DNA from 4 places in the Ruegeria sp. BC2 genome. Region 2 is predicted to be linked to each of the others. Evidence: riboswitches for the same ligand, from Rfam matches in the RefSeq annotation. Region 2 holds a riboswitch; each other region holds the start of a gene.
What was found. A riboswitch is a leader RNA that binds a small molecule or an ion and turns the genes downstream of it on or off. The one in region 2 is predicted to bind cobalamin.
Positions count from the first base shown of each region.

Region 1: linked by a shared signal. The riboswitch ahead of ACR0CU_RS08635 (CbtB domain-containing protein) and the one ahead of ACR0CU_RS10540 (hypothetical protein) in region 2 are both predicted to bind cobalamin.
Region 3: linked by a shared signal. The riboswitch ahead of ACR0CU_RS15685 (DUF1636 family protein) and the one ahead of ACR0CU_RS10540 (hypothetical protein) in region 2 are both predicted to bind cobalamin.
Region 4: linked by a shared signal. The riboswitch ahead of ACR0CU_RS08565 (DUF1636 family protein) and the one ahead of ACR0CU_RS10540 (hypothetical protein) in region 2 are both predicted to bind cobalamin.

Region 1 is NZ_JBQFUQ010000001.1:1,734,031-1,739,504, reverse strand. Features, by position in the region: gene ACR0CU_RS08660 (thiamine pyrophosphate-binding protein) at 1-1,146, opposite strand, end outside; gene ACR0CU_RS08655 (DUF302 domain-containing protein) at 1,226-1,687, opposite strand; gene ACR0CU_RS08650 (DUF1636 family protein) at 1,832-2,176, shown strand; gene ACR0CU_RS08645 (hypothetical protein) at 2,164-2,658, opposite strand; gene ACR0CU_RS08640 (CbtA family protein) at 2,723-3,421, opposite strand; gene ACR0CU_RS08635 (CbtB domain-containing protein) at 3,426-3,596, opposite strand; cobalamin riboswitch at 3,633-3,841, opposite strand; gene cobF (precorrin-6A synthase (deacetylating)) at 3,885-4,628, opposite strand; gene cobA (uroporphyrinogen-III C-methyltransferase) at 4,621-5,349, opposite strand; gene ACR0CU_RS08620 (cobyrinic acid a,c-diamide synthase CobB) at 5,346-5,474, opposite strand, start outside.
Region 2 is NZ_JBQFUQ010000002.1:50,391-55,864, reverse strand. Features, by position in the region: gene ACR0CU_RS10550 (DNA polymerase III subunit gamma/tau) at 1-1,533, opposite strand, end outside; gene ACR0CU_RS10545 (protein-tyrosine phosphatase family protein) at 1,689-2,192, shown strand; gene ACR0CU_RS10540 (hypothetical protein) at 2,196-2,603, opposite strand; cobalamin riboswitch at 2,690-2,905, opposite strand; gene ACR0CU_RS10535 (TetR/AcrR family transcriptional regulator) at 2,936-3,508, opposite strand; gene ACR0CU_RS10530 (alpha/beta hydrolase family protein) at 3,593-4,450, shown strand; RNA gene ffs (signal recognition particle sRNA small type) at 4,532-4,630, opposite strand; gene ACR0CU_RS10520 (bifunctional 2',3'-cyclic-nucleotide 2'-phosphodiesterase/3'-nucleotidase) at 4,670-5,474, opposite strand, start outside.
Region 3 is NZ_JBQFUQ010000004.1:131,217-136,690, reverse strand. Features, by position in the region: gene ACR0CU_RS15695 (ABC transporter substrate-binding protein) at 1-30, opposite strand, end outside; gene ACR0CU_RS15690 (ABC transporter ATP-binding protein) at 27-833, opposite strand; gene ACR0CU_RS15685 (DUF1636 family protein) at 830-1,228, opposite strand; cobalamin riboswitch at 1,332-1,539, opposite strand; gene ACR0CU_RS15680 (hypothetical protein) at 2,184-2,483, shown strand; gene ACR0CU_RS15675 (hypothetical protein) at 2,847-3,146, shown strand; gene ACR0CU_RS15670 (hypothetical protein) at 3,202-3,816, shown strand; gene ACR0CU_RS15665 (hypothetical protein) at 3,870-4,175, shown strand; gene ACR0CU_RS15660 (hypothetical protein) at 4,218-4,391, shown strand; gene ACR0CU_RS15655 (protein-tyrosine phosphatase family protein) at 4,510-5,154, shown strand; gene ACR0CU_RS15650 (hypothetical protein) at 5,174-5,474, shown strand, end outside.
Region 4 is NZ_JBQFUQ010000001.1:1,719,253-1,724,726, forward strand. Features, by position in the region: tRNA gene ACR0CU_RS08550 (tRNA-Cys) at 1-32, shown strand, start outside; gene ACR0CU_RS08555 (NAD(P)-dependent oxidoreductase) at 254-1,210, opposite strand; gene ACR0CU_RS08560 (LysR family transcriptional regulator) at 1,319-2,194, shown strand; cobalamin riboswitch at 2,267-2,471, shown strand; gene ACR0CU_RS08565 (DUF1636 family protein) at 2,554-2,937, shown strand; gene cobW (cobalamin biosynthesis protein CobW) at 2,940-3,995, shown strand; gene cobN (cobaltochelatase subunit CobN) at 4,002-5,474, shown strand, end outside.

The DNA.
Region 1 (5,474 bases), on a different contig from region 2:
GTCGGCGGTGGCCAGTGTTTCGGGGGGCAGGGTATCGCGGGCCTCGGCGATCACGGCGGCGGGGCCCCAGTCGTCATCGGTGGGAAAGGCCGCGGCCAAGGCGGCCTTGACCTGCGCCGGTTGGCCTTGGGGCCAGGTCGGTTGGGCGGGGTTGCCCTTGGCGATCGCCTCGAGCGTGGCGCCGGTATCGGCCACCAGGTTCAGCCCCGCCTGGTGCATGTAGTGGTCATTCACCACGGCCGAGATGTCGATCACGCGTTTCTTGTCCGGGTCCCAGATCTCGCGCCAGCCGGGGCGCATTTCGATGGGGTCATAGCCCAGGCACAGGATCAGGTCGGCCTGTTCGACCAGCGGCACAAGCTGCGTGTCGGCCAAGGGCGACAGCCCCGCGCCCCCCAGGCACAGCGGGTGATCCTCGGGCACCACGCCCTTGGCCTTGTAGGTCGTGACGAACGGGATGCCGAAATGTTCCAGAAACGCCCGCACCACGCTGCGCGAGTCGTCATACAGCACGTCCAGCCCGATGATCGCCAGCGGACGCTCGGCCTCGGCGACCCATCGGCGGGCCTTCTCCAGGCATGTGCCCTCGGGCGCGACGCGGGCGGCCCGGGTCAGCCGTCGGCGCTTGGCGACCGACACCCGTGTATCGGCGACCGAGATCGGCACGTCGATATGCACCGGCCCGGGGCGTGGCTGCGTGGCCAGCGACACGGCCTTGTCGGCGATGATGTCGGCGCCCTTGGCCGTCAGGGTGAACGTACCCTTGGTGATCGAGCGATAGACCTGCGCATGATCCATGACCTGATGGGTGTAAGTCAGCGCCTCGTCGGCATCGACGCAGCCAGTCAGCACGATCATCGGCACCCGGTCCTGCAGCGCGTTGGCCACGACATTGATGCCGTTCATGGCCCCAGGACCCAGAGTCGCCACCAGAACCGCCGGCGCGCCGTCGCGGTGGTGCACCGCCTCGGCCATGAAACCGGCCGAGTTTTCGTGCTTGGTCAGGTGAAAGGTGATCCCGGCCTGTTCCAGCGCATCGACCAGGGTCAACACCTCGCCCCCGGGCATGCCGAATGCGTGGCGGCACCCGGCCTCGTACAGCCGTTGCGCCAGAAGGTCCGCAGCGCGGGGGGACAGGTCCTGCATCGAACAAGCTCCGTAAGTTCCGTTGCGCAGCAGATTGCGGAGGTTCCGGGCCGGTGCAAGCCGCATCACGTCAGTGTGACTATTTGACAGCCATCTGGGCGATGGCGGCGAATTTGGCGTCCAACTCTGCGGCAATCGCGGGCAAGGCGTCGGAGCCACCGTTGTAGGGGGCAAAGACCAAAGTGGGCGTTTTGTAGGACAGCGTCGCGGTCCCGTCCTCGTTTTCCGTGACGTACAGGCGGATCGGCGCCTCGATCATCGCGGGCACCGATTGTTCCAGAACCCGCACCGCATAGTCGTTGTTGAAGACGCCGATCACCCGATTGCCCGGAATGGTGATGCCGCGCGCGGCGGCGGCCTTGGTGGGCCCGGCCTGCGTTACCACGATCAGACCGTTTGCCTTGACCGCTGCGATCGTGTCGGCCACCAGCGCGTCATGGGTCTTGGTCGTCGGGTGGACGGCCCAACCCGGCCGTGGTTCGATATCGGCAGCAAGCGCGGGCAGCGCCAGCAGGCCGAGGAAAAACATAAGACGTTTCATCACGGGCTCTCCAGGTCGTGGTTGGCCCAAGTCTTCCCGAATTCCCGGGTGCGTACAGTCACAATATCGTGGGCGGCGGGCTTGCGCCGGGGGTGCGAAACCCGCACAAGCGACAGTGTGAAACGGAAAAGGCAGGCGAGTGGCATGCGTGTTTTGATCTGCAGCAGCTGCGCGGGCGAGCGCGACTTGCCGGCCGAGCGTCAGGCCGTATCGGACGCCCTGCGCGCTGCGGGCGTGGACGGGCAGGTCGAGATCGCCGAGCACGCCTGTTTCAGCGGTTGCAATGAGCCGACCGTGGTGGCGATGCAGGGGGAAAGCCTGGCGTCCTACGTGTTTTCGGGGATCGATCCGGTTGCCGATGCCGATGACATTGCGGCGACCTGCCGGACCATTCTGAACAGCCCGAATGGCTGGATCGAAGACGCCCGGCCGTGCGGGCGGCTTCGCTTGTGTCTGCGGGCGCGGATCCCCGCGTTTCAGTCCACCTGAACCGTGACCGAGGCGCTGACCGGCACCCCATCCACGGCCAGCGGGCTGTGGCTGTTGGCGTTCAGCGAGACCTCGATGGTAGTGTCGCCCTTGGGCAGGTCCGAAATGTGCATCCAGTTGCCATAAAGCCGGGCCAGCTTGACGCCGTTTACATAGACATGCGCATGGCCTTCGCCGGGCTTGTTGTCCAGCGAGGCGTTCTCCGGCGAGAAGCGGAAGTTTTTTGGCATCACATGCAGGTTCCAACCCGCCATCGGGTCGGGGGAGACGGCGATCTCCAGCCCCGGCGCGTCCGGTCCGGCGGGCAGGTTGATGGCGGCGCTGTGGTCATGGGCCATGGCCTCGGCGTGATGGCCGCCATGTTGGGCGGGGTCGGAATGGTCGTGGCCATCGAAGGTGACGCCGTTGGCCGCGGCCAGCACGAACCCGGCACCCCCACCAAAGACCAGACCGATCGCGAAAAGAGCAAGCGAGCGTGTCATCATGTTTCCTTGAAAAGCAAATGACCCGCCGGTTGGGCGCCGGCGGGTCGTGGGATTTCGGGGATCAGGCCGCGGCTTCGACGCGCTTGCCCTCGCTTTGCCAGAAATACCCGGCAAACGAACCCAGCAGCACCCAGGCCACAAGGCCGACGCCAAAGGCGCGTGCTGCGAACAGGGCCCCGATCTCGGTCGGAACCGGCCCGGTGAACACGTCGGGTTCCGGCGCGCCGATCAGGTGCGGGGCCATCAACAGCACGGCCGCAACCAGATAGCTGACGATGTTGCCACCAAAGGCGATCAGCCACATGGCCACACCAGCAGCCGCGACGGTTGCCCACCACCAGATCTGCCGCGCGAACACATCGGCTGCGGCAACACCCGGAACCTCGGGGGCCAGGGTGAAGCCCGGCGCCAGGTGAAAGGCGATGAAACCGGCAAGCCCCCATAGCACGCCCGTGCGCCCGTCAACCGGGTGGCCTTGCGCCTCGGCCAGCGACATCAGGGCGACCAGAACCAGCGCATAGCCGGTATAGGTCAGCATGGTGAACACCACGCTCAACCCGTCGCGGGTCAGGTCCGAGAACATGCCCGGCAGTTCGGGATGGGCCGAGACGGCTTCGGCTCCGAAATGCACCAGCTCTCCGGATTCATAGAGTTCAGCATGCAGCAACACGGGTTGCACGAATACCAACTGCAGCAGGGCGACGATCAACCCGGCTGCAGCACCAGCGAACAACGCGCTGGTCAGAATGCGACTGAACATTGGTTTAGTGGCAGGGGAAGCCGGTTGCGTGGCGCACGTCATGGGCGGCGTCATGCAGCGCCGATGCCTGAACGTGACCGGCTAGGGTGATGATCCCCAGGCCCAGGGCCGCCGCGAACACTGCCGAAAGAATGCCAGCGCGTGCCGTTGATGCGGTTTGCGTTTGTGTCGTCATTTTCTGTCCTCCTGTGCCGCCGCACCCGACGGCCGGTGTTTCATTGTGCGCCTGGCAGGTCTCCTGGCTTGCGGGTCAGCGCCTTTGTTCGCCTTCCCCCCGAACGGATCGGGAGTGGCTGGTTGAACAGGGCTCACCGCTTACAGTCGCGGGGGCGGCTTTGGATTTGACCTGCGCGCAGGCCGCACCAAATTCCCTCTTAGCATCCGGATGTCTCCGGCAGGACCAGACCCGTCCATTTAGACGTGAATGCCGCTGTGGCGCAATCGCCATTTGCGACCTTTCGCGTCAATTCCCGCGCTTTTTCAGAACATAGATATCCATGATCCACCCGTGCCAGGCGCGGGCCTCGGTGCGGGTGCGCAGGATCTCATCGGCCACATCGGCCAGCGGACCTTTGATCAGGATCTGCTCGGGCATACCCACGTAAGCCCCCCACCAGATGTCAAAATCGGCCATGTCCAGCGTCTGGAACGAACATTCGCCATCCAGCATCACCGCAACCGTATCGGCGTCGCTGGGCCAGCCCTCGTCGCGGATACGCCGGCCGGTGGTCACCAGATAAGGCGCGCCGATCTCGTTGATCGGCATGGCATGGGCCGCCGTCAGCGCCTGCAGCGCCGTGATGCCGGGAATCACCTTGGTGTTCGGCTGCGGGTCCAGCCGCGCCGCGATTCGCAGCGAGCTGTCGTAGAGCGACGGGTCGCCCCAGATCAGCAGGGCGACGGTGCGCGCCTCGGGGTGCCGGGCCATTGCCTCCTCCCAGCGCAGGGCGATCGCGTCGTGCCATTCATCCACGCCGCGCAGATAAGCATCCTGCGACCGGCGTTCGGGAATGTCGAAATAGGCGATTTGGGGCGGTGTGTCAGTGACCTTGCGGATGATTTCCTCGCGCACGCCGGCCAGATCGGCCTTGTTGGCGCCCTTGCGGGGGATCAGGATCAGATCGGCCGCGCGGATCGCCTGCGCGCCCTGAAAGGTCACGTGGTCCGGGTTGCCGGTGCCGATCCCGATCAAGACCAGATCAATCATCGTCGAACTCCGCCAGCGGACCATAAAGGATCAGCGCAGGTGCAGTGCCGACCTCGGAGCCCAGGCGCTCGGCCAGGGCGCCGACGGTGGACCGGTGCAGCGATTGCTCAGGCGTCGAGACCGACTCGGCCATCAGCGCTGGGGTGTCCAGCGGCAGCCCATGCGCGTGCAGCGCCTGCGCCAGCAGGGGAAAGGTGCGCTTGCCCATGAACACCACCGTCGTCGCACCCGGGTCGGCCAGCGCGGGCAGGTTCAGATCCTCGGGCAGCTTGCCGCTGACATCGTGGCCGGTGACGAATTGCACCCGCCGCGCAGTCAGGCGCCGGGTCAGCGGGATGCCCGCAGCCGCAGCCGCCGCAATGGCCGAGGGGATACCCGGAATGATCTCGTACGCGATCCTGGCAGCGCGCAGGGCCACCAGCTCCTCCTCTAGCCGTCCGAACAGGCCGCCATCGCCCGATTTCAGCCGCACGATCCGCTGGCCGGTCTGGGCGTACTCGACCAGCAGGCGGCTGACATGGTCCTGCTTGGGCGAGGGCCGCCCGGCGCGCTTGCCCACGCCCACAAGGTCGGCCTCCTTGCGCGCATGGCTCAGGATCGGCCCGCTGCTGAGATCGTCGAACAGTACCGCGTCGGCCTTTTGCAGCCGGTCCACGGCCTTGAGGGTCAACAATTCCGGGTCGCCGGGACCGGACCCGATGAAGGAAACGAAACCGCTCATGCGCTGGCCTCTGCGATCAGATGGAAGAACGTACCGGTGACATGCCCGCGGCGCGATCCGGTCTGCGGACCTTCGGCGCCTTCGGCGTCAAAAACCCGTGCCAAGGGCACGTCGGGCTGCTCGAC
Region 2 (5,474 bases):
GATTGAGACCGCCCAGCGATTTCCGGTCCAGCGCTGCAGCGCGGACCCGAGCCGCGCGGCCAAGTCGGTAGGGGCCTTTTCGGTGGGTGTGAATTCGATCCGGCCCGGCTGGTACGAGACGAGGCGGACGCTGTTCTCGACCTCGACCAGCAGCTTCACGTCGCGGTTGGCGCGGATCAGCTCGACCACATGCTCGAACGTTGGATAACGCGCCAGCGCGGTCTGCAGGTCCTGGGCCAACGCCGCCGTCGGCGCACCGCCCACGCCACGCGGGGCAGGCGCATGGGCCGAGGCCGTCGCGGTCACGGGCGGGGCGCTGTTTCCGGCAACCGGAACGCCGCCCCCCGGCCCGCCGACGGGCGGCGGAGGGCTGTCCTGAAGGCGTTTGATCAACTCTTCCGGGCTGGGCAGATCGGCCACATGGGTCAGGCGGATCACCGCCATTTCCGCGGCCATCATGGCGTTGGGGGCGGCCGAGACTTCTTCGAGCGCCTTCAGCAGCATCTGCCACATCCGGGTCAGCGCCCGCATCGGCAGCGCCTCGGCCATCTGCTGGCCGCGGGTGCGTTCATCGGGCGAGACGGTGGGGTCTTCGGCCGCGTCGGGGGTGATCTTCACCACCGAGACCCAATGCGTGATTTCGGCCAGATCGCGCAGCACCGCCAGCGGGTCGGCGCCCTCGGCATATTGCGCGCCCAGTTCGGTCAGGGCCCCGGCCGCATCGCCGCGCAGGATCATGTCCATCAGGTCCAGCACGCGGCCCCGGTCGGCCAGTCCCAGCATCGCGCGCACCTGGTCGGCGGTGGTTTCGCCGGCACCATGGCTGATTGCCTGATCCAGCAGCGAGGTCGCATCCCGGGCCGAGCCTTCGGCGGCGCGGGTGATCAGTGCCAGCGCGTCATCCGAGATTTCCGCGCCCTCGGCGGTGGCGATCTTGCGCAGCAGGCCGATCATCACTTCGGGCTCGATCCGGCGCAGGTCGAACCGTTGGCAGCGCGACAGCACGGTGACCGGAACCTTGCGGATCTCGGTCGTGGCGAAGATGAATTTCACATGCTCGGGCGGTTCCTCCAGCGTTTTCAACAGCGCGTTGAAGGCGCTGGTCGACAGCATGTGGACTTCGTCGATGATGTAGATCTTGTACCGCGCGCTGGCCGCGCGATAGCGCACGCTGTCGATGATCTCGCGGATGTCGTTCACGCCGGTGCGGCTGGCGGCGTCCATTTCCAGCACGTCCACATGGCGGCCTTCCATGATGGCCACGCAATGCTCGCACTGGCCGCAGGGTTCGGTCGTTGGGCCGCCATTGCCGTCGGGGCCGATGCAGTTCATGCCCTTGGCGATGATCCGGGCCGTGGTCGTCTTGCCGGTGCCGCGGATGCCGGTCATGATGAAGGCCTGCGCGATCCGGTCCGCCTCGAACGCGTTTTTCAGCGTGCGCACCATAGCATCCTGACCGACCAGGTCGGCAAAGGTTTCCGGGCGGTATTTTCGGGCGAGAACCTGATAGGCGGGGCTGGACTGTGTGGTCATGTCTGCTCTGACGGATTCGTACTGACAATGCAGGGTAGAGTTCCCGGTGCCCCACGTCCACAGCGCCGGTGCAGGTTTTTCGCTTTGGCGAGCGCGCGGTGTGAGGCATACTGCGCGGATCAAGTTCAATCAGCCAGTTTCGGGGGGAACGTCTGATGACAAATCTTGTGGTTCATGCATTGCAGGTGGGCGGCGGTACGCTGGCCCTGACCTCGGTTCCCGGCGGTGGCGGCGACTATGAGGGAGACCTAGACCTGATTTCAGCTTGGGCGCCGGGGCTGGTGATTTCGATGACAACCCTTGCCGAACTGGTTGCCGTGGGTGCGGGCGAATTGGGTTGTGACATCCATCGGCGCGCCTGTCGGTGGGCACATCTGCCGGTCGCAGACTTCTCGGCGCCGTCGACCGAGATATCCGGCCGCTGGCCCGCAGTCAGCGCCGCCGCCCGCCATGCGCTGTCGGGCGGCGGGCGGGTACTGGTCCACTGCCGGGGCGGTTGCGGACGGTCGGGCATGGTTGTTCTGCGCTTGATGATCGAATGCGGCGAGCAGCCGGAACAGGCTCTGAAACGCCTGCGGGCCGTACGCCCCTGCGCGGTCGAAACCGATGCTCAGATGGATTGGGCCGCCGCCCCGGCGCGCGAGGCTCTGGCGACCTGACCTTCAGGCGGTTGCGCGGAACTCGCGCTCGGCCCTGACCACGGGCATGATCGCCGTAGCCTGCAGCATCGCACAGGGTCGATCACTGATGACCTGCGCGGGCAGGGCGTCGCTCTGGTCGTCAAACAGCATGTCGGCATAGGTTTCAAGACAGTCGGACGGGGTGTCGGCGGCCGCTCCGCAATACACGCGGATCCGTTCGGAACGTGCATCGAACCGCGCCGTGCAGCCATGTTCGCAGTGGGCCAGTTCGCCGCTGCCTTCCACTTGGAAGTCGGGGGATGTCGCGGCCTGCGCCGTCGCCATTGCCTGCGCGATGGCCCGTGCCATGCGCGCCAGTGCCGGGCAGGTCTTTCCGGTGCGCTGGCAGATGGTTGCCGCGAATTCATGGGTGTCGGTCTTCCAAATCATGTTGCGCCCTCCGCGCGCTGGGCGGGGTGGATTTGGACAGACGCCGGTTTCAAGGCCAGACCCTGCCCGGACACCCCGTCCGAGTTTCGGTTTCACGTTTGATGGCAGGTCTCCTGACTTGCGGGTCTTTGCTTTGCCGACCTTCCCAACCTTGCGGTCAGTGGTATTTCGGCATCGCTCTCCGCCTACAGTTGCGGGGGCAGTCGCGGCCTTGGTCCGCTCCGGAGTTCCGGGTTGGACCGCACCGTGTTCCCTTTTCATCCCGGACCGAAACGGCACGGGAACCATCCCCTCATCGCTAGCGGTGTATCCGGGATCGAGTCAAGACGGTTTCAGCCCGGTTGCCGGAGTGAGTCCCAAGGGAACAGATCAGGCAGTCTGCGCAGCACATTCGAATCCCTGCGGGCACGGGCCAATTGCCAGCCGCCCTGCATTACGATGAACAGGGTGTCCGCAGCATTTTCAGGGTCGGAAACTCCGAACCGCGCGGCGTGATTTCGAACTTCGACGATCCAGCTTTCATACAGACGGTCGGCATGTTCCCGAAACGCGCGGTTGTCGGGACTTTCGAAAAGGGTGGCGGCGATGGGGCAGGTCTCCCATTGGGCCGAGGTGTCGAACAGCTTCGCGATCTTGTGGCACAGGGTGATGACCCCGTCGCGAAAATCCGCGGCGTCGTTGAATGCCGCAGCAATCATGCTCAACATCCCGTCCGAAGCCCAACTGGCCGCCGCCAGGGCCAAATCCGGCTTGCCCTTTGGAAAATGGTGATAAAGCGAACCCTTGGGGGCCTGCGCTTCGGCCAGCAATTCCGCCAGACCGACACCGTTATAGCCCGAGCGCTGGAACAGTTGGGCGGCAGTCACAATCAGGCGATCTTTGGTGTTTGGTGGACGTTGGGTCATGCAGGCCAAATATTGACAGGCCTAGACCAATTGGTCCAGACACAAAGTATTAGACCGATCGGTCCAGAGTGTTTGGAGGCAAAGATGTTGGATTCGCAGCACGCGGTTGACGTGGAAGACTTTCAGTTTCCGTCGGGCCAGACCCAGCTGGCGGCGCGGCTTTACACTCCGGCGGTCGAGCCGCAAACCGTTGTTGTGCTCAACGGCGCAACAGGAGTGCCACGTGACTACTATCAGCACTTTGCTCGCTGGCTGGCCGCCGAGCGCGGTATGGCTTGCCTGACATATGATTACCGGGATTTCGAGCATTCGCTGATCGGGCGGCTGAAGGACTCGAAGGCCACGATGGCGGACTGGGCGCTGATCGACATGCCCGCAGCGCGTGCCGAGATGCGCCGTCGCTACCCGCAGGCAAAACTGTGGGTGATCGGGCATTCGGTCGGTGGAATGCTGGGTCCGCTGCAACCGGAAATCGAACAGATCGACCGGATGATCTGTGTGTGCGCAGGTTTGGTGACGGTGGCCGATCACCCGTGGCCCTACAAGGGCTTGGCGACTTTGTTCTGGTATGGCCATGTGCCACCTCTGGTGCGTCTTCTGGGGTACCTGCCGGGGAAACTTCTGGGATTCGGAGCCGACTTGCCGGCGGGCGTCTATTGGCAATGGCGCAAGTGGTGTACATCGCCCACCAGCTATCTGCCCGAACTTGGTGACACGCTTCCCCAGGCGGATTGGAGCCGGGCGAACGCCACGGCGGATATCATTGCGTTCGAGGATGACCAGACAGTGCCACCGCCCGCCGTCTGGCGGCTGGCTGAGCTCTATGGTCCGACCGCCCGTCGGCACTTGTTGGAGCCCAAGGATTTCGGACTGTCCGAAATCGGTCATATCGGCGCCTTCGCCCGGCGCAGCAGTGCCGTTTGGCCGCGATTGATCGCCTGACCCGCCCGCAAGCGCGGTTTTCAGGAACAACGACGAAATGCAGAGGTTTGATTGACCCGGCCGAATACGCGGAGCGGCGTCAAGTGAGAGGTTGGACATCGACCCAAGCGGGGCTCGTTGTGGCTGCTTCCTTCCGGACCTGACCAGGTTGGCGAGGCGCTTGCCCGCGCCAACCTCTCGACCGCCGATATAGGCATCACGCAGCCGCTTGGCAACCCGTCACAAAGACAGGCGTACCCGAAGAAACCCGCGCGCGTCCTGCCCGTCGGTGGTGGCTGCAAAGTGGTCGAGCTCGTGCAGGTAGTTCGCAGCGCGTGGCCCGGTCTTCAGAATCACGGACCGGCCCGCCTGCGGAACAAAGGAAAAGCTCTGGGCGGTGTTTTCCACCGGATCTGGCCCCAATCGTCCCGCCAGATAGTCGCGCAAGATACCCTGGAGGCTCAGTGGCGGCACCGGGATCAGGCGGGCCGGGTCTGGGACGGGAAAGTTGCCGCCGCCATTGGCTCGGTAGCTGTTTGATGCAACGACGAATTGTTCATCCGGATCGACGGGGCGGCCCTGAAAGGCAAGATCGCGCAGGCGGGAATGGGACGTGTCGATCAACTGGCCGCTTAAATCATATCGTGCGGGCTGGGTCAGATCGAACCTGTAGGTCACCCCATGCAGCACGTCGAAATTGTGCCCGGTGCCCTCGGGGTTGATCAGAACCTGCTCGTCGCTGTTGCCAAGTTGGGAAAACTGGGCAGCCGACATCTCCAGCCACTCGGCGATCTGGCGGCCATCCAGCAGCATGGCGGCCAGTTGGTTTGGAAACACATGCAAGTCCGAGACATGCCTTACGGTGACATCGCCAGCCGGGACTTCGGTGTAATGCCGTGGTCCGGCCCGGCCTCCGAATTTCGAAGGTGCGGCTGCGGACAGAACAGGGAGGGTTTCAAAGGTCGTTCCGGCCAGAACCGGTCGCAGGGCTGCCGCCTGTGCTGCGGCGACCAAGTTCAGCCCCTGATCCACCCCGCAAAAGGTG
Region 3 (5,474 bases), on a different contig from region 2:
CAAGCCCAGGACTAGGGTGGTCGGTTTCATTCCAAGCTTCCTTCTGGTTGGGGATTGGGGAGTTGATAGGTCAGGTGAGGTTTGTGACTGAGGCTGAGTTGCTCTTGCCGGGCGGTGACATCGAACGTGTCAGAGACCAGCCTGTCACTCAGCACTGTCTGGGTTGGGCCAAAGCCGCAGGGTCGACCGTTCTTCAGAATCAGAACACGGTCGCAGACATCGGCGGCCAGGTTCAGATCGTGCAGCGAGGTGACGATCGTCAGGTCGAGGTCCCGGATCAGCCGCAACACCTCTAGCTGGTTGCGGATGTCCAGGTGGTTGGTAGGCTCGTCCAGCACAAGAATCCGGGGTTCCTGGGCAAGGGCGCGCGCGACCATCACACGCTGACGCTCGCCGCCGGACAGAGTGGCCAGCCCACGGTCGGCAAACCCTTGCAGATCCATTCGGTGCAGCGCGGATTCGATGATCTGGTGGTCACGACTGCCGGGCGTGGACAGGCCCAACCGGTGCGGCACCCGCCCCAACGCCACGATGTCGCGCACGGTCAGCGCGAAATCCGAGGGCTGCTCCTGCAGCACGGCGGCAACCTGACGCGCCAGCGCCCTGGGGGCCATTCTTTTGACGGACCCGCCGTCCACCAGAATGTCGCCCGAGGACGGACGGTGATAGCCGTAGATCATCCGCAGAAGGGTTGTCTTGCCGGCACCGTTGGGCCCCACAACCCCCATGACCTGCCCGCGCATCAGCGCAAAACTGGTCTCGTGCAGCACCAACGGCGCTCGTTTTCGCGGCGCCCAGGTGACGGTATCCACCGACAGCAAAGGCGCGCTCATGAGGCGCAATCCGCATTTTCCGAAGACGCAGCCATCGCGGCTGGAATGCGGGCCAGCGTCGCGTGGCGAAGCCCGGCCGGGCGGTCGACCGAGCTGCACCATCCATCGCGCAACTGCTGGTACAGCCGGGCGAATTCCACCAATGCCCCGGTCTCTTCAGACGTCAGGCCGCCAAACAGGTAAGATGCCTTGCCCGGCGCGTGATAGGCGACGGTACAGGGTCGGGTGCACCCGGCCATGCAGGCCGCACCGGAAACGTCAAAACCTGCCAAACCGTCGTCTTCGGCCAGCGCGGCGCGCAATCGTCCGATCAGGTCAGGCCCGGGGCGTACGGCTGCGCTCTTGGGTCGGCAAGATAGGCAAACCGTGATGTGATGTGTTGATTGTCGGTTCATTTCGCCCTCCGCGAAATCGCGGGGCGGAAAGGGAACCAGTCATGTCAGCGGCGTAAGCCGAAAATGCCATCTTGGCCTCCTTCCGGGACACCCCGCCCGGGTTGAGTTGCGTTTGATGATGGCAGGTCTCCTGACTCGCGGTGTATGGCTTGCCCCGCCTTCCCAGACCTATCGGCCCAGTGGCATCCGGGGGTCGCACACCGCCTACAGTTGCGGGGGCAGTCACGGAGTTGGCGTCAGAACGGCGCCGCACCGTATTCCCTTTTACCCGACCGCCGAAACGATCGGGAACCATCAGCGCCAATCTCATCCATGAAACCGATTGCACTGTCAACGACGTTCTGGGCGGCTGCACAATGGAGGTGTCCCGGCGACCCTTCGGCACCACCTGAGCGACAGACCGGGCGGTGAATTACGTCGTTCTGACCAACTGGCTTAAGATGGCCCGGAAGGTCCCGAAACACGGCGGTGCAAGCGGGCTGACTGCCAAGCCTCCGTGAGCGGCCTCGCCTTTTCTCTTTGAATGCAGAAGCCTATCGTTGGCAAGCGTACAAAATTTACGCGCGGAAAAATCATTGATTTATCCTGTGATTGATTCAAACATACGAATTCGACACAACTTTAGCTTTACCTCCGTTGTTGTCGCTGTCGCCCGTTTCGTCGGGCCCTTCCGACTGCTGGAGTGAGTGCTGGCGGTCGGAAGGCATTTCAAAAAGATCAGCGTTGGGAGGACGCGGTGCCCGGTCTTAACGTACGAACCCTTCCTCGAAACTTCGCACCGGTTTTTGCCCATGACGTCATTGCGTCAGCACGCTTTGTTTTCGGTCCCGGGGATCGGCAGAATATCTGTCTGCCAGCCATGTCTTTGGCGGCAAAACCGGGGACCGCATAGACGTGAGCACGCAAAAAGGACCACCTATTCCACAAGTATCAACAAACCCAAAAGGAGAAGAAAGTGATTAACAAAGTCATGATGATTTCAGGCGCGACGTGTTTCGTACTGCTAGCGGCCTGTGACGACACCAGCACGTCAAGCGCACCTGCCGAACTGACACCCGCTCAACAGGCGTGTCTGCGAGACGTGGCCAAAACAACAAACAATTCGCAAGTGGTCGTGCTCTCATCCGCGTTCAGCGAGGCTGGAACACAAGTTACCGTTGGGGTTGGAGAGGATCGGGCTCCGTGGAATTGTATTGCCTACAGTGATGGCGCGACAGCTGGTATCGAGTTCCTCGGCGACGAAGGCGCGTTGTGACCGGTTTGATGCGTAGCCGAAATCGGCTGCGCAGCACTGGCTTGATACGCTGAGGTCCGGCTTGGTCTGCAGAATAACCATCATCGCGTTCGCGACCCTTTACCTGTTGGCGTTGTTTGCGTTTGTGACGGGCACTTTTGGCTGGTTTGGACAGGAACGAGACCCATTGTCCGGCGTATTCCTTTTGCCGCTGGGTCTGCCTTGGGTCCTTGCGTTGGACCTTTTCTCAGAGTCGGCCAAACCGTGGCTCGCGGCGATTGCACCGGTGCTCAACCTGTTGGCACTGGTTTTGATATGCAGATGGGCACGTGGTTTGCGCCAGGAATGAAGGCGGAACTCTTTCCCGCAAAATAGGAGGAAAACATGGGAAAAGTGATCTTGGGGCTTGTGATCGGGCTCATCCTCGGTGTGGTTGGAGCGATGACCTTGGGCGGCGGGGCCGCGATGGGTGTCGGCGTTGCGACAGGCTTGTCCGCCGGTGTGTGCACCACATTGAAGGGAGCTCAGGCCGAGAACCTGATCACCGCCGAGCAAGCAGATCAGATCCTCAATCGCGTGAACTCCGAGATGGCATCATTGCAAGGAATTGAAACGACGGACGAGATCGTCGGCAGCGCACAGGCATGCGATGAATTTCTGGCAAAGTTGCGGGAAGCGAAGTGAGGTTTCTGCTCACCGGAAACACAACATTTACGATAGACCGACAGAGGACCTGCTTATGAAACGCAGTTTTTGGAATCTTTTAACACCCGCACTTGCGATCAGCGGAACGGCCGCCCTGGCCATGTCAGACGCCGACGACGCGTGTATCGACCATCTGCGACAGGTCGGTGGACCGGACGGTCAATCCGGTACGATCGAAAGCTCACAGTTCTCGGAAGCCGGCACGCTCGTCATGCTGCGTGACGCCGGCGGAACACTTTGGCGCTGCATTGCGTACAAGGACGGAAGCATTGGCGAGATGTCGGTTGTCGAGGCGATGGATGATGGTGGCGGAGCCATGGACGGCGCTTCCGGGTCTACAGGTAGCCAGCGCGTCACATTCGATGCCGGATCCACCGGCGCCGAGCTCGTCGGCCAACTCGCGCCAGGGGAATCGCAGCAATACGTTCTTGGCGCGAAGAACGAACAGTTCCTTTACGTCCGCGTTGCTCCGCGAGATGGATCCCTGGACTACGTCATTCGCAACCCCGATGGGTCTGAATTGCTGGGATTGATGTCTGCGGACAAGGAGTATCGCGGACAGCTGTGGCAATCCGGCGATCATGTTGTCGAGGTCATCAACCGCGGCAGCTCTGCCGTCGACTACAACGTCATTTTTGGAATTGAGTAGGTGATCGACCTGAAACCCTGAACCGCATTTCCAAAACAACCGGGGAAAAGCAGATGAAGTCCAAGACCCTAGTGGCGATCGGCGCGGTCAGTGTCTCTGTGCTTGCAGGATGCGGCGAAAGTGGCGGATCAGTGGAAGCAAGTGCACCGATTGTGGGCAGTTCCAGCGATCTGTCGTCATTTGAAGGCGCAAGAGCGGGTCAGGCTGAAATGGGCATTCAAAGTCTCGGGTTTGAACTCATCCGAAGCGAAGGGCTGACCTCGTACTGGTTCAACAAGGAGACCGGTGCTTGTGCTCGGATCACGACATCTGAGGGAAGATACTCGGACGTAGCGATGCTGCCGTCAGGTGACTGCTGACACACATTCATCAATCCCAAATCTGCAAAAAGGAGCTCCAGCTTGCATTTCGACCTGGCACATGCGGCGATTACCGTTGTCGCCCTGATCATCACCAACCTGGCCCTGAAATCGGCCGGCGTGATCAACGAAGAAAACAAACACCAATGGAACTGGAAAGTTGTTCTGGCCTACTTCGTGGTCGTCTTTATCATCAACTTGGTGTGGCCGATTTGATTCTGGAGGGCGAGAAGCCAACCGCCGACCTGACCTGGTTACCGTGAACACGTCTCTCCGCGGGATTGCCGGCAGGAAAAGCGTGAGCATCGCTGGCTGAAAACAGAAAGGAATACGCATGCGTTTTTTGACATCCCTCATATTCATCGGTGTTCTGGCAACAGCGGCGAATTCTGACGTCACCAGTCGAAACGGTGGCCCAAGCAACAGCCAGATGCTCTCTAGGGGCAGCGACGGAGGCATCGATGGCGTCGCTTTCTTTCGCCCAGTCCTAAGCGGAGTTTTGTATCGCTCTGGCTTCAAGGGCGGCGACAAGGGTCGAACGGGCTTGAGCAACGCTCAGCGCGAAACACTGTGCGATGAAGGGTTTTCGGCCGGGTTTTATGCGGACTTCGGCAAGAACACCGAATACGGCCGCACCAGCTGTGGAAACGGAGCCTTTGACTATCAGAGCGCCAGATCGTCCCGCCCCGGCAGTGTCATGGCCGCCATACACCAGGTGATTGAGGACCCTGGAAAGGGTCCTGTCCTGGTGCACTGCATGTGGGGCGTTCATTCCTCAGGCGCCTTGTCGGCAATGGCGCTTGTTCAGTTTTGCGGCTGGACGGAAGACAGGGCCAAGAAATATTGGAATGATGCCCGAAACGGGGCCCCATGTTCGGGCGGGTGTGACCAGTGGATTGACTCGAAATTCTCAAACTTCAGTGTCGACCCCAGTTTGAAGATCTCCGCCGAACAACAGGCCGCGATTTGCCCCAAATGACATCCGGAGGACTATCCAAATGAGATTCAATCTTCTGGGGTCACTGGCTCTCATTGCACCCACAGCCTTGTGGGCGAGCGACGATGTTCGCGGAGAAGCCACGACATTTGATAGTCCCAATGGTGTTACGGAACGCTGCATTCGGATCGAAAAAGTCCCAACGGGCGAGTACAAGAACAGCGATCTTGAGGAAGAAACGGCCTATTGCGAGATCGATTTCTATGCGCCCGAAATCGCCATTTGCCCAAAAACTTGGAGCACCAGCCCGGGAATGGCCGTCTACGATATTTCGGAAGGACCCTACGTGGGGAACCGCTCTG
Region 4 (5,474 bases), on a different contig from region 2:
GTACACCGGTTCGATTCCGGTACTCGCCTCCAACTTTCCAGCCTCGCATTGCATCGCTGTTCTCTGGTCCTGTGATAGTCGCCTGGACCAGTTTGTTGATACGAAACGCCAAAATACGCGCGGAGATGGTTAGCGCAGCCGAGCTAACCAGTAATTTCCGAGCAAGGATTTAGTCCGCGCTGGGTCACCAGCGACGCGGTCGGTACATGCGAGCCCCCCCCCGGAAAGGGCGTGCCTTGCGCTGACCGTCGGCTCAAACCGTGCTTCGGCCTTGAGGAATCACCTCATACCCCGGCTCTTCCGGTTCATCGTCCTGCATCTCGGCCGGAAAACCGGGCGCGGTAATGCTCAGCCCGGTTGCATCCTCGAGCCGTCGAATGACGTTGGGCGACAGCTCGCGCGCGCCATAGCGGGCGATGGCGTCGTCGAAGATCTTAATCATCAACGGGTTCATCTCCAACGGCACGCCGGCGCGGTCGGCGACCTCCTGGAACAGGCCGATATCCTTTTTCACCAGGTCCATGGTGAAGGAAATATCGCGCGAGCCGTTCAGGATCACCTGGCTTTCGGTCTCATGCACGAAGGACGTGCCGGACGAAATCTTGATCGCCTCGTAGGTGGTGTTCAGGTCCATCCCGGCGGCCTTGGCGGTCACCAGCGCCTCGGCGCAGGTGATCAGGTTGGCAGTGGCCAGATAGTTGGTCAGCACCTTCAGAACCGAGGCCGTGCCCAGATCGCCGGTATGCAGAATGCGCCGGCCCATGGTCGTAAGGAACGGCAGGATACGCTCGAACGTGGCCCGGTCGCAGCCCGCGAAGATCGAGATATTGCCCGTGGCCGCCCGGTGGCACCCGCCCGAAACCGGGCAGTCCACCGCCGCCCCGCCGCGTTCGATCACCATGGCCCCCAGGCGTTTGACCTCGGCCTCGTCGGTGGTGGACATCTCCATCCAGATCTTACCGTGGGTAACCTCGGGCAGCATCTGCTGCATCACTGCGTCCGAGGCAGCGGGCGACGGCAGGCAGGTGATGACCGCATCGCAATCGCGCATCATCTGGGCCGGGCTTTCACCGGCTTTTGCTCCCTTGGCGGCGAACTCCGCCACAAGATCGGGGTTCAGGTCGTGTACCGTCAGGTCGATACCGTCGCGCAGCAGCGACCCCGACAGCTTGCCCCCCACATTGCCCAAACCGATGAAACCGACCTTCATGTTCTGCCCTCCCGCAGGCGCAATTTCGTTGGCACGAGTATTTCCGTTGCCCATCGACAAAAGAAACGAATAATAAGTCAATCTAAATGCAAAATATTTTGGTGCTGAATGGACCGCCTGCCCAATCCGGCCTGGCTGCGCAGCTTCGAAGCCGCCGCCCGCCATCTGAATTTCACCACCGCCGCGCAGGAACTGGGCCTGACCCAGACGGCGGTGTCGCTGCATATCCGCTCGCTCGAGGCGGACCTTGGGCAGCCGCTTTTTGCCCGCAACGCCCGACACCTGTCGCTGACCGAGCTGGGCCAGTCCTATGCGCTGACCGTGCGCCGGGCGCTGTCGGATATTGCGCTGTCCACCAACAGCTTGTTCGGCCCCGCCTCGCGGCAGGCGCTGACCATCCGGGCGGCGATATCGACGATGACCTACTGGATCGCGGCCGAGCTGCCCGCGTTCAGCGCCCAGCACCCCGAGATCCCGGTGCGGCTGGTGTCACATATCTGGAACGACTCGGCCGCGCCTGCGGATGTGGACGTGGAAATCCGGCTGGGCTATGGCGACTGGCCCGGAGTTGCGGCCGAACAGCTGTGCTCGGAACGGCTGGTGCCCGTCTGCCGGGCGCAGGACCCGGCGCCAGACCTGCAAAACGGCCCGTTGATTCACATTCTGGGGTATGAGGACAACTGGGCGCGGTACTTCGAGGCCACGGGCACCGACCTGCCCGACCGCCCCGCGCGTAATTCGGCGGATACGACCGTCACGGCGCTGCAACTGGTGATGGCCGGCGCTGGCTATGCCACCGTTCTGGAGCGGTTCGCGCGCAACGCCATCGCCCAGGGCGCGCCGATCCGGGTTGCGGGGCCGGCGATTCCCTTTGCCCAGTCGCATTATCTGATCCGCAGCGTCAGCGCGGCGCCTCCGTCCATCCCTGCCCAGTTGTTCCTGGCCTGGCTGCGCGACCGGCTGGACGGCGATGCCGCGGATTGATCCCGGCAAGTCGCTTTTTCGATCCGACGCGAGGCACTTGGCCCCGCGCGCTTGACAACCCCCCTGCCCGTGCCGCATGTCGCTTGCGTTGGTGTCTGTGCAAGCAGATGAAAAGGGAATGCGTCAGCGGTTTTCCGTCAAACGCAGCCGCCCCCGCGACCGTGACCGGAGAGGGTGCCCAAATGCCACTGGCCGCTGGCCGGGAAGGCGGGACATCCGACAGAGCGCCGCTCTGACATCCGCAAGCCGGGAGACCTGCCAACGCCCGAAGACAAACCGGACGGGGTGTTCCGGTGTCGGGCCCATGTCCGCAACGTGGCCCGCGCATACCCCGTCCCCCGACAACCGAGTGAGGGGGGATGAGAGACGTGACCGAGACCACACCAGTCGAGCTGCTGGTCTGCACCACTTGCCGACGCGGGCTGCCCATCGAGGATGACGCCCAGCGCCCCGGCACGCTGCTGCACAAGGCACTGGCAGCCGCCGACCTGCCCGCGGGCATCACCCTGAAGCCGGTCGAATGCCTGTCGAACTGCGATCAGGGCTGCTCGATCGTTCTGCGCGGCGGGCCGTCGCGCTGGACCTTCGTCTATGAGAACCTGAACGAATCCGACCATGTCGAGATCATCGTCGAAGGCGCCACCAAATATCTGGCCGCCGATGATGGCCTTGTGAAATGGCGCGACCGCCCTGAACATTTCCGCAAGAACTGCGCCGCCCGCATTCCCCCGATTGGAGCCTGAGCATGAGCACCCTCGAAAAACTTCCCGTCACCGTCATCACCGGCTTTCTCGGCTCGGGCAAGACCACGCTGATCCGCCATCTGATGCAAAACCCGCAGGGCAAGCGGCTGGCCGTGGTGGTCAACGAATTCGGCGACGTGGGCGTCGATGGCGAAATCCTGAAAAGCTGCGCGATCCCCGACTGCCCGGCGGAAAACATCATGGAATTGGCCAATGGCTGCATCTGCTGCACCGTGGCCGATGACTTCATCCCCACGATCGAGGCGCTGATGGCGCTCGACCCGCGCCCCGATCACATCCTGATCGAAACCAGCGGTCTGGCCCTGCCGAAACCGCTGCTCAAGGCGTTCGACTGGCCCGACATCCGCTCCAAGATCACCGTGGACGGCGTGATCGCTCTGGCCGATGCCGAGGCCGTGGCCGCAGGCCGCTTCGCCCCGAATGTCGTGGCGGTGGATGCCCAGCGCATGGCCGATGACTCGATCGACCACGAAACGCCCCTGTCCGAGGTGTTCGAGGATCAGATCTCGTGCGCCGACATCATCCTGCTGACCAAGCCTGACCTGGCCGGCCCCGAAGGCGTGGCCAAGGCGCGCGAGATCATCGCCGCCGAGGCGCCCCGCCCCCTGCCCGTGGTCGAAGTGGCCGAGGGTGCGGTGGACGTGCGCGTGGTGCTGGGGCTGGAGGCCGCAGCCGAAGACGACATGGACGCCCGCCCCTCGCATCACGATGGCCATGACGACCACGAACATGACGATTTCGAAAGCATTGTGGTCGAGCTGCCAGAACAGACCGACCCGGCGCAGCTGGTCGCCAATATCGAGCGTCTGGCGAACGAGCTGAACATCCTGCGGGTCAAGGGCTATGCCGCCGTTCAGGGCAAGCCGATGCGCCTGCTGGTCCAGGCGGTCGGCGCGCGGGTGCGGCACCAGTATGACCGCCCGTGGAAACCCGAGGAAGAGCGCCGCTCGCGCCTTGTGGTCATCGCCGAGCATGACGACATCGACGCCGACGCTATCCGCGGCATCCTGACGGGCGTCACCGAGGCCGCCGAGTAAGCACCGATGCACGTCGTCTTCCGCGAAAGCCACGGGCTCGAAGAAACCGAGACCCCGACCGATCTGGGCCAGAGCCCGGCGGATCTGGTGGTGCTGTCCTTTTCGGACAGCGACCTGGGGGCTTTCGCGGCCGGCTGGCATCGCGGCGGCGGGCCCGAGGGGCGGATGCCCTCGTTGCGGCTGGCCAACCTGACGGCGCTGAAGCACCCATTGTCGGTCGATACCTATGTTGAGCAGACGCTGGAGGGCGCCAAGGGCATCCTGATCCGGCTGATCGGCGGAGTGCCCTATTGGTCCTACGGGTTGCAGCAGGTGCTGGCGCTGGCGCAGGCCAAGGGCATCGCGCTGGCGGTGCTGCCCGCCGACGGGCGCGAGGATACGCGGCTGGACGACTATTCCACCCTGCCGGTCTCGACCCTGCGGCGGCTGGCGCATCTGTGCGACACCGGCGGCGAGGTGGCCGCGCAGGCGGCGCTGGCGCAGATGGCGCTGGCGGCGGGACTCTATGCCGGGCCGGTGATGGGGGCCAAGACTCTGCCCGACTGCGGCGCGTGGTGCCCGGATCGCGGCGTGATTGCGCCCGAGGACGCATTCGCGGGCGAAGGCCGGCGCATCATCGTGACGTTCTACCGCGCCTACCTGACCGCGGCCGATACCGCGCCGGTCGCGGCCCTGATCCGAGAAATCCGCGCGCGGGGTCATCAGGCGGTAGGGCTGTTCGCGCCCTCGCTCAAGGCGCCTGCGGCGGCGGAATGGCTGGCCGAGATTATCCCCGAGATGACGCCCTCGGCGATCATCAATGCCACCTCGTTTTCGGGCAAGGGTGCGTCGGGCACATCGCCCTTGGACGTGGCGGGCGTGCCGGTATTTCAGGTCGCGCTGGCCACTTCGCGCCGCAAGGCCTGGGCCGAGGCCGAACGCGGCCTGTCGCCCGCCGATCTGGCCATGCATGTGGTCCTGCCCGAGGTGGACGGGCGTATCACAGCCGGTGTCGCCTCGTTCAAGGAGCCGGGCAAGCGCGACCCGCATCTGGAATATTCCCGTTTCGCCCACCGGCCCGAGCCCGACCGGATCACCGCCATCGTCGACCGGGCGATGGCCTGGGTGGACCTGGCCGAGAAGCCAAAGGCGCAACAGGTCCTCGCGCTGGTCTTGTCCACCTATCCGGGCAAAGACTGGCAGATGGCCCATGCGGTGGGGCTGGACGCGCTGGCCTCGGCCGAGGCGATCCTGTCCGACCTGCAGGGCGCCGGCTATGACACCGCCCCCGCCGAACCGATTGCCGATACCCTGCTGGACGCCCGGATTTCCTGGCCGGTCTCGGCCTACCGCGCGGCGCTGGCGCAACTGCCCGAGGCGTTGCGCGCCGATCTGGAAACCGTCTGGGGCGCACCCGAGGACGACCCGGCCTGCGCCGATGGGGCCTTCCACTTCACCGCGCTTCGGCGCGGCAAGGCGCTGGTGGCGTTACAGCCCGAA